3 regions of the Sellimonas catena genome follow, and region 1 is predicted to be linked to each of the others. Evidence: predicted binding sites of a transcription regulator. Region 1 holds the regulator's gene; each other region holds the start of a gene.

What was found. The regulator Rex, encoded in region 1, represses fermentation and respiration genes when NADH is low (regulators of the CRP and FNR family bind a similar motif). The targets are predictions, from matches to a motif close to ATTGTTAANTANTTAACAAT.
Region 2: the regulator Rex is predicted to act here: its motif matches at 2,217-2,236, upstream of Selli1_RS14330 (acyl-CoA carboxylase subunit beta).
Region 3: the regulator Rex is predicted to act here: its motif matches at 1,899-1,918, upstream of Selli1_RS02355 (trans-4-hydroxy-L-proline dehydratase activase).

The regions. Positions count from the first base shown of each region.
Region 1 covers NZ_BSBO01000007.1:32,584-36,159, reverse strand. Annotated here, with positions in the region: gene alr (alanine racemase) at 1-460, opposite strand, end outside; gene Selli1_RS04635 (NAD(P)H-hydrate dehydratase) at 457-1,989, opposite strand; gene Selli1_RS04630 (redox-sensing transcriptional repressor Rex) at 2,086-2,736, opposite strand; gene abc-f (ribosomal protection-like ABC-F family protein) at 2,883-3,576, shown strand, end outside.
Region 2 covers NZ_BSBO01000033.1:36,010-39,585, reverse strand. Annotated here, with positions in the region: gene Selli1_RS14335 (OadG family transporter subunit) at 1-671, opposite strand, end outside; gene Selli1_RS14330 (acyl-CoA carboxylase subunit beta) at 686-2,122, opposite strand; gene Selli1_RS14325 (peptide MFS transporter) at 3,189-3,576, shown strand, end outside.
Region 3 covers NZ_BSBO01000003.1:71,020-74,595, forward strand. Annotated here, with positions in the region: gene lysS (lysine--tRNA ligase) at 1-28, shown strand, start outside; gene Selli1_RS02340 (nucleotidyltransferase domain-containing protein) at 233-574, shown strand; partial or broken gene Selli1_RS02345 (HEPN domain-containing protein) at 561-971, shown strand; gene Selli1_RS02350 (hypothetical protein) at 1,083-1,865, shown strand; gene Selli1_RS02355 (trans-4-hydroxy-L-proline dehydratase activase) at 2,028-2,936, shown strand; gene hypD (trans-4-hydroxy-L-proline dehydratase) at 2,941-3,576, shown strand, end outside.

The DNA of each region.
Region 1 (3,576 bases):
AAATCCGTTCGATGGCATCCAGAGAATCTTCACCTGTCTGAAATCCGAGTCTTGACATCCCCGTGTCCAGCTTGACGTGAATCCATGCTTTTTTCTGCTTTACGGATGCCAGGGCGGAGATCGCTTTCGCAGACTCTTCAGTGTAGACTGTCATGCGTATCTCGTTTTCCACCGCCTCCTCATACTGCTCCGGAAAAGTACATCCGAGAACAAGAACCGGTTTCTCAATTCCTGCCTTTCTCAGAAGCACCGCCTCGTCAAGCGTTGCGGTCGCGTATCCCCAGACACAGTCCAGATTCTGAGTCTCTTTTGCGATCCGTGATGCCCCGTGGCCGTAACCGTCCGCTTTTACTACCAGAATCATCTTCGTATCCGGCGAGATATGTTTCCTCATCTGTTCTATATTATATGTAATATGATTCAAATTGATTTTTGCGCATACTCTGCTGTACTTTTTCATTTTGACTGAACCTTTCTTCGCTCGATTTCCTGTAAAACAGCTGATGCCATCTCGATCAGGTCCCCGGCAAGCACGCTGTGCGCCCCGAGTTTTTCCCTTGCCTCGTCTCCGCACAGCCCGTGTATAAATACACCAAGCGCCGCAGCGTCAAAGCGGTCCATTCCAAGGGCCAGGCAGCCTGTAATCATACCTGCAAGTACATCCCCGGAACCTGCTTTTGCCATCGCACCGTTCCCGGATGTATTCAGATATGGAATCCTGCCTTCTCCTGCCACAACTGTTCTGGCATCTTTTGCTGTTAGTATTATATTATAGGTTTTGGCATACTCTTGCGCAAGTCCAATCCTGTTTTTTTTCGTTTCTTCCGTCGTTTTCCCAAGAAGACGCGCGAATTCCCTGATGTGAGGCGTAAAGATCAGGCTGCTTCCCGCTGCTTTTAGATATGTGTTTCTTCTTTCTTCTTCCATTCCGGAAATTAGATTCAGGCCATCCGCATCCATCACGCAGTATTTTCTGTGCGTGCCCAGATACACGAGCAGATGTTCTATTATCATACCGGCCTGTATATCCGTCCCCAGTCCACATCCGGCGCAGATCACATCCGCCCAGTTCAGAAGTTCCTCCAGCTGGTTTTCCAGATCCTCTCCGTAAGGCGTTATGACTGCTTCCGGCAGGGTTGCCTGAAGTACTTCCCGGTTGGATTCCGGCGTCAGTATACGTACCAGTCCGCTTCCCATCCGGTATGCCGCCTTCGCGGAAAGAATCGCGGCGCCTGCCATGCCCTGGCTTCCGGTAATCATCAGCACTTTTCCGTAAGTTCCTTTATGTGCATCGTCTTTTCGCTGCGGACAGAGCCTTCCTACGTCCTTTCTTTCATAAGTCAGATACCGTGTTCCTTCCACGCCGCCGCGCAGATAAATTCCGATATCTTCCACACAGACCTTTCCGGCGCAGAAAGCTCCCGGATACAGAACCATCCCTGCCTTCTGGTATGCAAATGTCACCGTCAGATCCGCGCGAAATGCCGTCCCCAGAATCTCTCCGTTCCCCGCATCAATTCCGGACGGAATATCCACCGCTATTTTCGCTGCGTCCAGTCTGTTCATCTGCTCCAGAATCCCCGCGTAGCGCCCTTCGACCGGCCTGCTCAGTCCGATACCAAATACAGCATCAAATACAGCGGTGTAGCTCTCCTCCGGGATCTCCCGCCTGACAGTTCCTCCGACCGCCTTGAAAATCTGAATCTGTGTCTTTGTCTCTTCGGTACAATGGTCCGGATTCCCAACCAGTACGACGGTCACGCCGTACCCTTTTTCCAGAAGCAGTCTTCCCACTGCAAACCCGTCGCCCCCGTTGTTTCCGCTTCCGCACACAATCAGGCTTTTCGACAGGTTAAGCCTCTCCCTTTCGGCTGCCTCTACCACTTTCAGAGCCGCCCGTTCCATCAGGACAAGAGACGGAATCCCGATCGTCCCAATCGTGTATGCATCCGCTGCTTTCATTGTCCTGCCATCAATGATATATTTCATCTTTACCGCTCCTTTCCCCGCTTTCATTCCGGGATACAGAAAAAAGACGCGGAGTCCCGCATCTGTTGTACGAATCTCTCACGTCCTTCTTTTCTCTTATTTTTTCTTCTGATGTTTTTCCTCATAGCGGAGTACATTGTAGGAGAGCCGCATCAGACTCTCGGAAAGATGTACGTTTTCCACAACAACATTATCCGGAAGATTCAGATCCGTATGCGCAAAATTCCAGATTGCACGGATACCGTTTTCCACGAGCATATTGGCTACTGCCACCGCCTTCGTCTTCGGTATCGTCAGAATCGCAATTTCAATGTCATTATTCCTGATGAAACTTTTCAGCTCGTCCATCATACGGATCTCGATTCCGCGGACCGTAACACCTGCCAAAGTCGGGTTGACATCAAACAGACCCTTCAGCATAAATCCGCTGCGCTCAAAAGCGGTATAGTTTGCCAGCGCCTGTCCAAGGTTTCCGGCTCCGATAATAATCATATTATGTTCTCTGTCCAGCCCCAGGATCTTTCCAATCTCCGAGTGCAAATATTTCACATTATATCCATACCCCTGCTGACCAAAACCGCCGAAATTATTCAAATCCTGGCGGATCTGGGAAGCAGTGACTTTCATGCGTTTGCTCAAGTCGTTGGAGGAAATGCGCTCTACACCGTCTTCCAGTAATTCTCCCAAGTATCTGTAGTATCGAGGCAGTCTTCTGATAACTGCCTGAGAAATTCCTCTTCCTTCCACTTTTAGCACCTTCCTGTTCTTTTCAATACTTTTATTATATGTAATACTTGAAATAAAGTCAAACTTATTATGGGATTTTATGTTGTATTTTGTACAAATTCCGTTATAATGAATACGGTACTTTTGTTTTATCAGAGGAGGATACTATGATACTTGCATGTCACAATCTGGAAAAATCGTTTGGGGACCAGGTCATTGTAAGACATGGCTCTTTTCATATAGAGGATCACGAGAAAGCGGCTCTGACAGGTTTAAACGGTGCCGGAAAATCTACCATTTTGAAAATGATTACCGGAGAGATTCCGGCAGATTCCGGGGATATTATTCTCGCAAAAGGGAAACAGCTCGGGTATCTTTCCCAGCATCCCATGACGGACAGCACACGTACAGTCTATGAGGAAATGCAGACTTCCAAACAGTATCTGATCGATATGGAAAGCCAGATCCGCAAAATTGAGGCGGAGCTTCAGACTTTATCCGGATCTCATCTGGAGGACAGGCTTGCCGCTTATCACAATCTGACTTCCCGGTTTGAACGGGAAAACGGCTATGCCTATCAAAGTGAAATCACCGGAGTCCTGAAGGGACTGGGATTTACAGAAGAAGATTTTGAAAAGCCGGTCGCTTCCCTTTCCGGAGGGCAGCGAACCCGTGTTTCTCTGGGAAAACTTCTGCTTACCAAACCGGATATTCTGCTTCTGGATGAGCCGACCAATCATCTTGATCTGCATTCGATTGCATGGCTTGAGACCTATCTTCTGAACTACCCCGGAGCGGTCCTGATTGTCTCCCACGACCGGTATTTTTTGAACAGGGTCGTTACAAAGATCATTGAAATCG
Region 2 (3,576 bases), on a different contig from region 1:
CTGATGACTGCAACCAGCTCCAGATCATCCGTCAGATCCTCTTCCTGGACAGTCTCTTCTTCAACAGCAGCAGGTGCTGCTTCTGTCTGTTTCGGCTCTGTCTTTTTCTGCTGTGTTTTCCCGATCAGGCCGAACAGGGAAATGATAAAGGAAATGAAAATCAGTACGACAAACACGGTTCCCATTCCAAGGACTGTATTCAGACCGGCCTTCTGAAGAATTTCTCCGGTTGAATATTTGGCTGCCGCCGTAAAACTCTCCATCTCCGATTTTTCGTTAAACTCAATCGTAATCTCAGCATCTCTGTCTTCGTACTCGGCATCTGTTGTCAGCATGATGCTGTCCGAGCTCTGCTCCACAGTGAAATCTCCGTGGCTGATATAATCACCACACTCTTCAATTCCAGCTTCCCACGCATCAATCATCGTGGTAAAATTGGACGCCTGCACATTAAATCCTGACTGAAGCAGTGTCAGATTCAACTGCAGTTCACTTACATCCTTAAATGCATCCAGTTCTTCCGTAGACATCTGGCTGAAACTTGAGATCAGCGCATCCGCCTGCTCGATCATTGTATCTTCATCATAATTTGCATCAGAACTGCTGCTGCATCCGGAAAGAGTAAATACGAGGGCAAGGATGACTGCAAATAAACTAATTCTTTTCTTCAACTCGTCTCACCTCTCTATACCGTTCCGTGCTTTTTGGACGGACGGTCCTCTCTTTTTGTGAACAGCATCTCCAGAGCTCCGATCACATACTTTCTTGTATCTTCCGGACGGATCACTGTATCCACATATCCTCTTGCCGCCGCAGATGCCGCGCTTTCCTGCAGACTGCGGTACTGATCTTCTTTTTCCTTTCTCTCATCCGCAGACACGTCAGGATACATGATCTTTGCCGCAAGACCTGCTTCCATTGCTCCGATTTCGGCATCCGGCCATGCATAAACCATGTCAGCTCCAAGTGCCTTGCTGTTCATTACAAGGTAACCGCTTCCAATCGCTTTACCTGTCATAACATTCACCTTCGGCACCGTTGCATTCGCAAATGCGTAGACCAGTTTTGCCGCTTCTCTTGCAAGTGTTTTCTCACTGCATTTTGATGCCTTGAATCCATTGACATCTGTCAGTGTCAGAACCGGAATCTCAAATGCATCGCAGAATGTCACAAAATCAGCTGCTTTCCGGCATCCTTTTGCAGAAAGAGAGCCGTCAAACTCCTGCTGTACTTTGCCTTCTTCATCGTATACTTTGGAACGGTTCGCAACAGCTCCGACCGTCAGTCCGTTCATCCGGACAAAACCGGTCACCATTTCTTTTGCGTACCCTGCCTTTACTTCTATAAATTTCTGATCATCAGCGATCATCGATAACACGAGGGCAGCGTCATCGGCTCCATTTTCAATTCCCGCGCATAACCGGTTCAGGTCGTCGGTGCATTCTTCATAAGAATCGTTGTCCTCATTGTTTGCAGGAAGCATACAGATCAACTCCCGGATACCGGACAGGATTTCACTTTCTGTTCCAAGGAAATCTACATTACCGGCCTCCTCTGTCTGAAACGCCGCACCGGACGTGTCGCATTTTTCAATGTGATTGCCCGGGATCGCATTCGGGGAATTAACAAAAAGCTTTCCTTTTTCTTCCATGAATGTGAAATCGGAAAGTCCGGAAAGGATTGCAGCTCCACCGCCGCAGGTACCAAATACAGCAGTAATCTGCGGGATCACTCCTGAAGCGAGTGCCTGTTTCGCATAAATACTGCCAAACGCCTGCAATGCGTCTGTTCCTTCCTGAAGCCTGAGTCCTGCACAGTCAATCAGGCCGATCACCGGTGCCCCCATTTTCATCGCCATGTCATAAAGGCCTGTAATCTTCTTTGCGTGCATCTCTCCGACTGCTCCGCCGAGTACCGATGCATCCTGGCTGTACACATAGACCAGACTGCCGTCAATGACTCCATATCCGGTGATCACGCCATCTCCCGGAACCTTGCTTTCCTGCATGTTGAAATCCGTGTTCCTGGCTGTGACAGCGCCACCGATCTCAACAAAGCTGCCGGCATCCAGTAATTCTGAAATTCTGAAAACTGCCGGCGTTTTTGCTGCTTCATTACTCATAAACCTAGCCCTCCATTTGTGATATATTCCTAAAAGTTAAACCAAATTTTAGCCAATTATATTATACTTTTTCTAATATCCTTTTTCAAGAGTTTATGTGAAATTTTTGACATATTTTTTCACTCGTATATTGCGTTATCATATTAACGTATTAATGTTTTTTCAGCATATTTCAAGCTTTTTCTACACTTGGCCCAATATAATTTTTAGTTTCTTTCTTTATCTGTCTTTTTTTTATGAAAATTTAATAATTTTGGACTGTGTTACAAAAAATTCATTGTGTCGACACGGAAACTGTGCTAAAATAGCCATTACAGGGATGTCATAATGTTATAAAGGAATACCAAGGGAAATGACATCTTTTGTCTTTTTTATGGCATAAGCAGTAATACAGATTCAGGAAAACCCGGAAGCGTCATGTTTTCTTCCAAGTCAGAAAAGATGCGGTTTTCCGGTGCCGGCCGGGGCAGTTTCCCGCTTCTGTCTTACTTTCCCGAAAGGGAGCATCTTTCAGTGTGCGGCTAGTGCAGTACCGTTCTCTGTCAGATAGCGGATATTGTTCCAGATGCCTGAAATGACCGGATTTTATTTTTGCGGAATATCCAGTCTTTGACATATTTTTGTCTGTCTCCGCAGATAAAATCAGGAAAGCTCACCATCCGGAACAAGAAAAGGGAGAATTCCTCTTCCGTTTTTGCCAGATTGTCTTCTTTTCATGAAGGCAGAGACTACAAGGCAGACCATTCCCTGACTTCTGCTTCCGGCAGTTGTTCATTCTGTCTTAGATGTTGTTCTTTTGCGAACTATATTCCTTTACATAGTCTTTTCCAGCCGGTATATTATGGAAATGGATTTCATAATCTGTAAAAGACACCTGGCCGAAAGGCCGCTTTTGTCTGACTGAGTCCGGCATGATCTGCTGCATCAGAAAGTGTCTGTTTCAATTAGACAGCTCATCACACTTTGGTATGTTGAGTAAGTTTTCTTTCTTAATTAATATAGGGAAGAAAATGACTTGGATGATTTACGTATGAGAAATCAAAAATTAAATTGGAGGGTTTTGACTATGGGAAACACAGCTACTAAATCCAAGAAAGGTTATCCTTTTGGTTTCTACGCTTGTGCTCTGGGATTCACATTTGAAAGATGTGCATTCTACACAGTTAAATGGCTTCTTGCTATTTGGCTGGCTACGGAAACAACAAGTTCAATGGGTGGTATGGGACTTTCTTCTGTAGAAGCAAGTCAGGTTTCCGCTTATTTCGTAGCATTTACTTACATTACTCCTATGATCGGCGGTTACCTCGCTGACTACTGGGTAAGCCCGAGACTTTGCGTAGTTCTTGGTATGATTCTTATGGGTGTCGGCTACCTTATCGGATGGCAGGCAAGCAACATGACACTTGTATGGGTAATGATTATCTTTGTATCTGTTGGTACAGGTTTATTCAAAG
Region 3 (3,576 bases), on a different contig from region 1:
GATTCCGGCAGGAGCAAAGCTTTACTAAGAGCGAATAGAATAAAAGATAAAACACAGCCATGATGGTACTGACAGAGAACCGTCATGGCTGTTTGTGTTATCTGTGTCACGGGATTTTGAACCAACTAAGCAAAAAAGCCTGTCGAAACAGAACAAAACCAAGTATAATATAAGTAGTTGTTAGAGAAGGTTTGTCAGAGCCTATGAGAATTTAAGGAGAGAAGGTGTTGATATGCCGACAGTAACAAGTGATTTGGTAAAGCAGTATGTGGAACTGCTCAGTAAAATATATGGAGAGCATTTAAAAACGGTTATTTTATATGGTTCTTATGCGAGAGGAGATTATACGGAAAATTCGGATATTGATATTATGGTGCTTTTGGATTTGAGCGATATGGACATAAAAAAATACCGCCATGAATTGTCGGGCATGACCTATGATTTTAACATGGATTATGATCTGGATATCAAGCCGATAGTCAAGAATAAGGAGCATTTTAATAAGTGGGTGGACGTATATCCGTTTTACACAAATATAGAAAGGGAGGGGGTAAAACTGTTTGATGCAGCATAACGAAAAGGGATCGCAACGGGATCTGGTTCTGTATCGCATTGAAACTGCAAAGAGTGATGTAAAATCGGCCAAAATACTTCTGGAAGCGGGAGAATACCGAGGAGCGAACAACAGGGCCTACTACGGAATTTATCATACTATCTCAGCAATACATGCACTTGATGGCAATGCTTACAAGAGACATAAGGACGCTCTTGCAAATTTTAATAAGAATTATATAAAGACAGAAATCTTTCCAAGAACTTTAGGAAGAAGAATTGCTTAGGCGGAGGAAATCCGACATGCGAGCGATTATGATGATTTCTATCTTGCAACGAGAGAAGAGGCAGAAGAGCAGATTGCCACAGCGATAGAGTTAATTGAGAAAGTAGAGGAATATGTGGGAAGCAAAATCTAAGAATAGTTTTGCGCTGATTCTGTCTAAGAGATAAAAAAGTAGCCATGATGGTACTGCCAGAGAACCGTCATGGCTGTTTGTGTATAAGGATGAGAGAAGAGGGGAGTACAAATGAGAAAAATACGAAGGCTGTTGTTTGGTGAAGCTGTTTTTACAGAAGAATATGCTTCATACCTGACTTTGCTTACACAGGTCGTAATCCGGAAATACCACGGCAGGAAAATAGGCCACCTGTGGACAAAGATCATCTACAAAAGCTTTTCCGTCCTGATAGCCTTGTCCTTTCTGGGAACTCTAGGATACGGTATGAGCAGGGCAACGCCTGCAGAAACGAAAGTCCAGGAAGTGTCAACAGAAATTTATGGTGACAGAGGATGGGATGAGAACCGACGTATGCTGAGCATGTGGCAGGGGGATGTCTATATTACCCTGGATAATCAGGAGAAAAAGGAACTGTGGCAGGATCTTGTTGATCTGGAAAGCCGGTACTGGGGAATTGAGCCGCCAACGGTGGAGGTGGAGCAGTATGAAGCGGAAAGCGAGAGAGATGGATACTACTCCAAAGCAGACCAGATGATCAGCGTTACGAGCAAGGCATGGTACTATTCCAGAGAGAGAATGATTGAGATTCTGCTGCATGAGGTCAATCATGCATACACACAGGCGGTAGCGGACAGTGTGAACTGGGAAGACCAGTATGAGGACGATCATACGCTTCGGATGTACGCCGATGCCTATATTTTCAAAAACGCGTCGGAACATTATACTGCGCCGGAGGAAGATAAAGAGGAGTATTACAATAATGCCCTGGAAGTTGCTGCCCGGGAGTATACGGAGGAGTGGGTCTGGAAATATCTTGAATATATTGACGAGATTCCACGTTCCACGGAGTAAGTCACGGGATAATTTGCGCATCTGGATGTAAAAGATGTTATTTTTTTATCAATTCTTTTCATTCTCTATTGACAAAATTATAACATTGTTGTACATTTAATTTAACGATTAGACTAAAGTTCAAACTGAGGTTCAAAGAGGGAGAACTGACAGGAGAGAATCATGAAAAATATCACAAATATACAGAAATTTTCGATTCATGATGGGGACGGGATTCGTACAACTGTATTTTTCAAAGGATGTCCTTTGAAGTGTGTATGGTGCCATAACCCGGAGACCCAGAGGTTTGAAAGAGAGATGGAGCTGGACAGGGAAAAATGCACAGGATGCGGAGCCTGCGCGGCGGCCTGCCCGAATGGTGCGATCCATATGGAGGATCACAAGCCGGTATGGAATTCACTGTCCTGTACATTTTGCGGAAAATGCGCAGATGTTTGTCCGGCGTCCGCAAGAGAAATCGTCGGATATGAGTATACAGTCAAAGAACTGGTTAAAGAACTCATGAAGGATCAGATGTTTTACGAACAGTCCGGCGGAGGAGTTACTTTCTCGGGCGGTGAAGTGATGTCAGTGGACATGGATTTTGTCCTCGCGGCAGCCAAAGAGCTGGACCGTCAGGGAATATCGCTTACCATCGACACATGCGGATATGCTCCTTATGAAAGATTTCAGAAGATTCTTCCTTATGTAGATACATTCCTTTATGATGTGAAGATTATGGATCCGGAGCTTCATAAGAAGTACATCGGAGTTGACAATAAACTGATACTTGAAAATCTGGTCCGCCTTTCTCAGGACGGCGCCAGAATCTATATCCGGATTCCTACCATCAAAGAGGTAAACGGAAACGAACAGAACATGAAAGAAACCATCGCGTTTCTTCAGGAACATGATATCCATCCGGCTCAGATCAATCTGCTGCCTTACCACGATACCGGAAGCGGAAAATACAGAAAGCTGGATATGGAATATAAAGGCACTGACCTGCATGCACCAGACAAAGAAGAGATGGAAGCACTGGCGGCTATATTTATCAATGCAGGATATACGAACACCAAAATAGGAGGTTAGAAAAATGGCAAAACTTCGCGGTATGAATGAAAGAATTCAGAAACTCAGACAGATCAGTGTAACTACTCCGGTTCATATTGACCTGGAAAGAGCAAAAATCGAGACAGACTTTTACAGAGAAAACGATGGAAAATATTCAATTCCGGTTATGAGAGCGATGACTCTGAAAGAATATTTTTCCAAGAAGACATTATATCTTGGAGACGGCGAACTGATCGTTGGTGAAAAAGGAAAAGATCCTCAGGCATCTCCGACATTCCCGGAACTTTGCTGCCACAGCGAAGAGGATATGATCGTCATGAGCGAAAGAGATCTGGTATCCTTCAAGACAACAGAAGAAGACCGGAAGCTTCAGAGAGAAGAGATTATCCCGTACTGGACAGGAAGAAGCATGAGAGAAAAGCTTCTTTCCAAGATGACACCGGAATGGCATGACTGCTATGAAGCAGGTATGTTCACAGAGTTCATGGAGCAGAGAGGACCTGGACATACATGCGGAGGCGAGCAGGTATTCACAACCGGATACATGGATTATAAAGAGAAAATCAAAAAGACAATGGATGCTCTGGATTACATCAATGATCCGGAAGCTCTGGATAAAGCAGAAGAGCTGAAAGCGATGGACATCGCGTGCGATGCT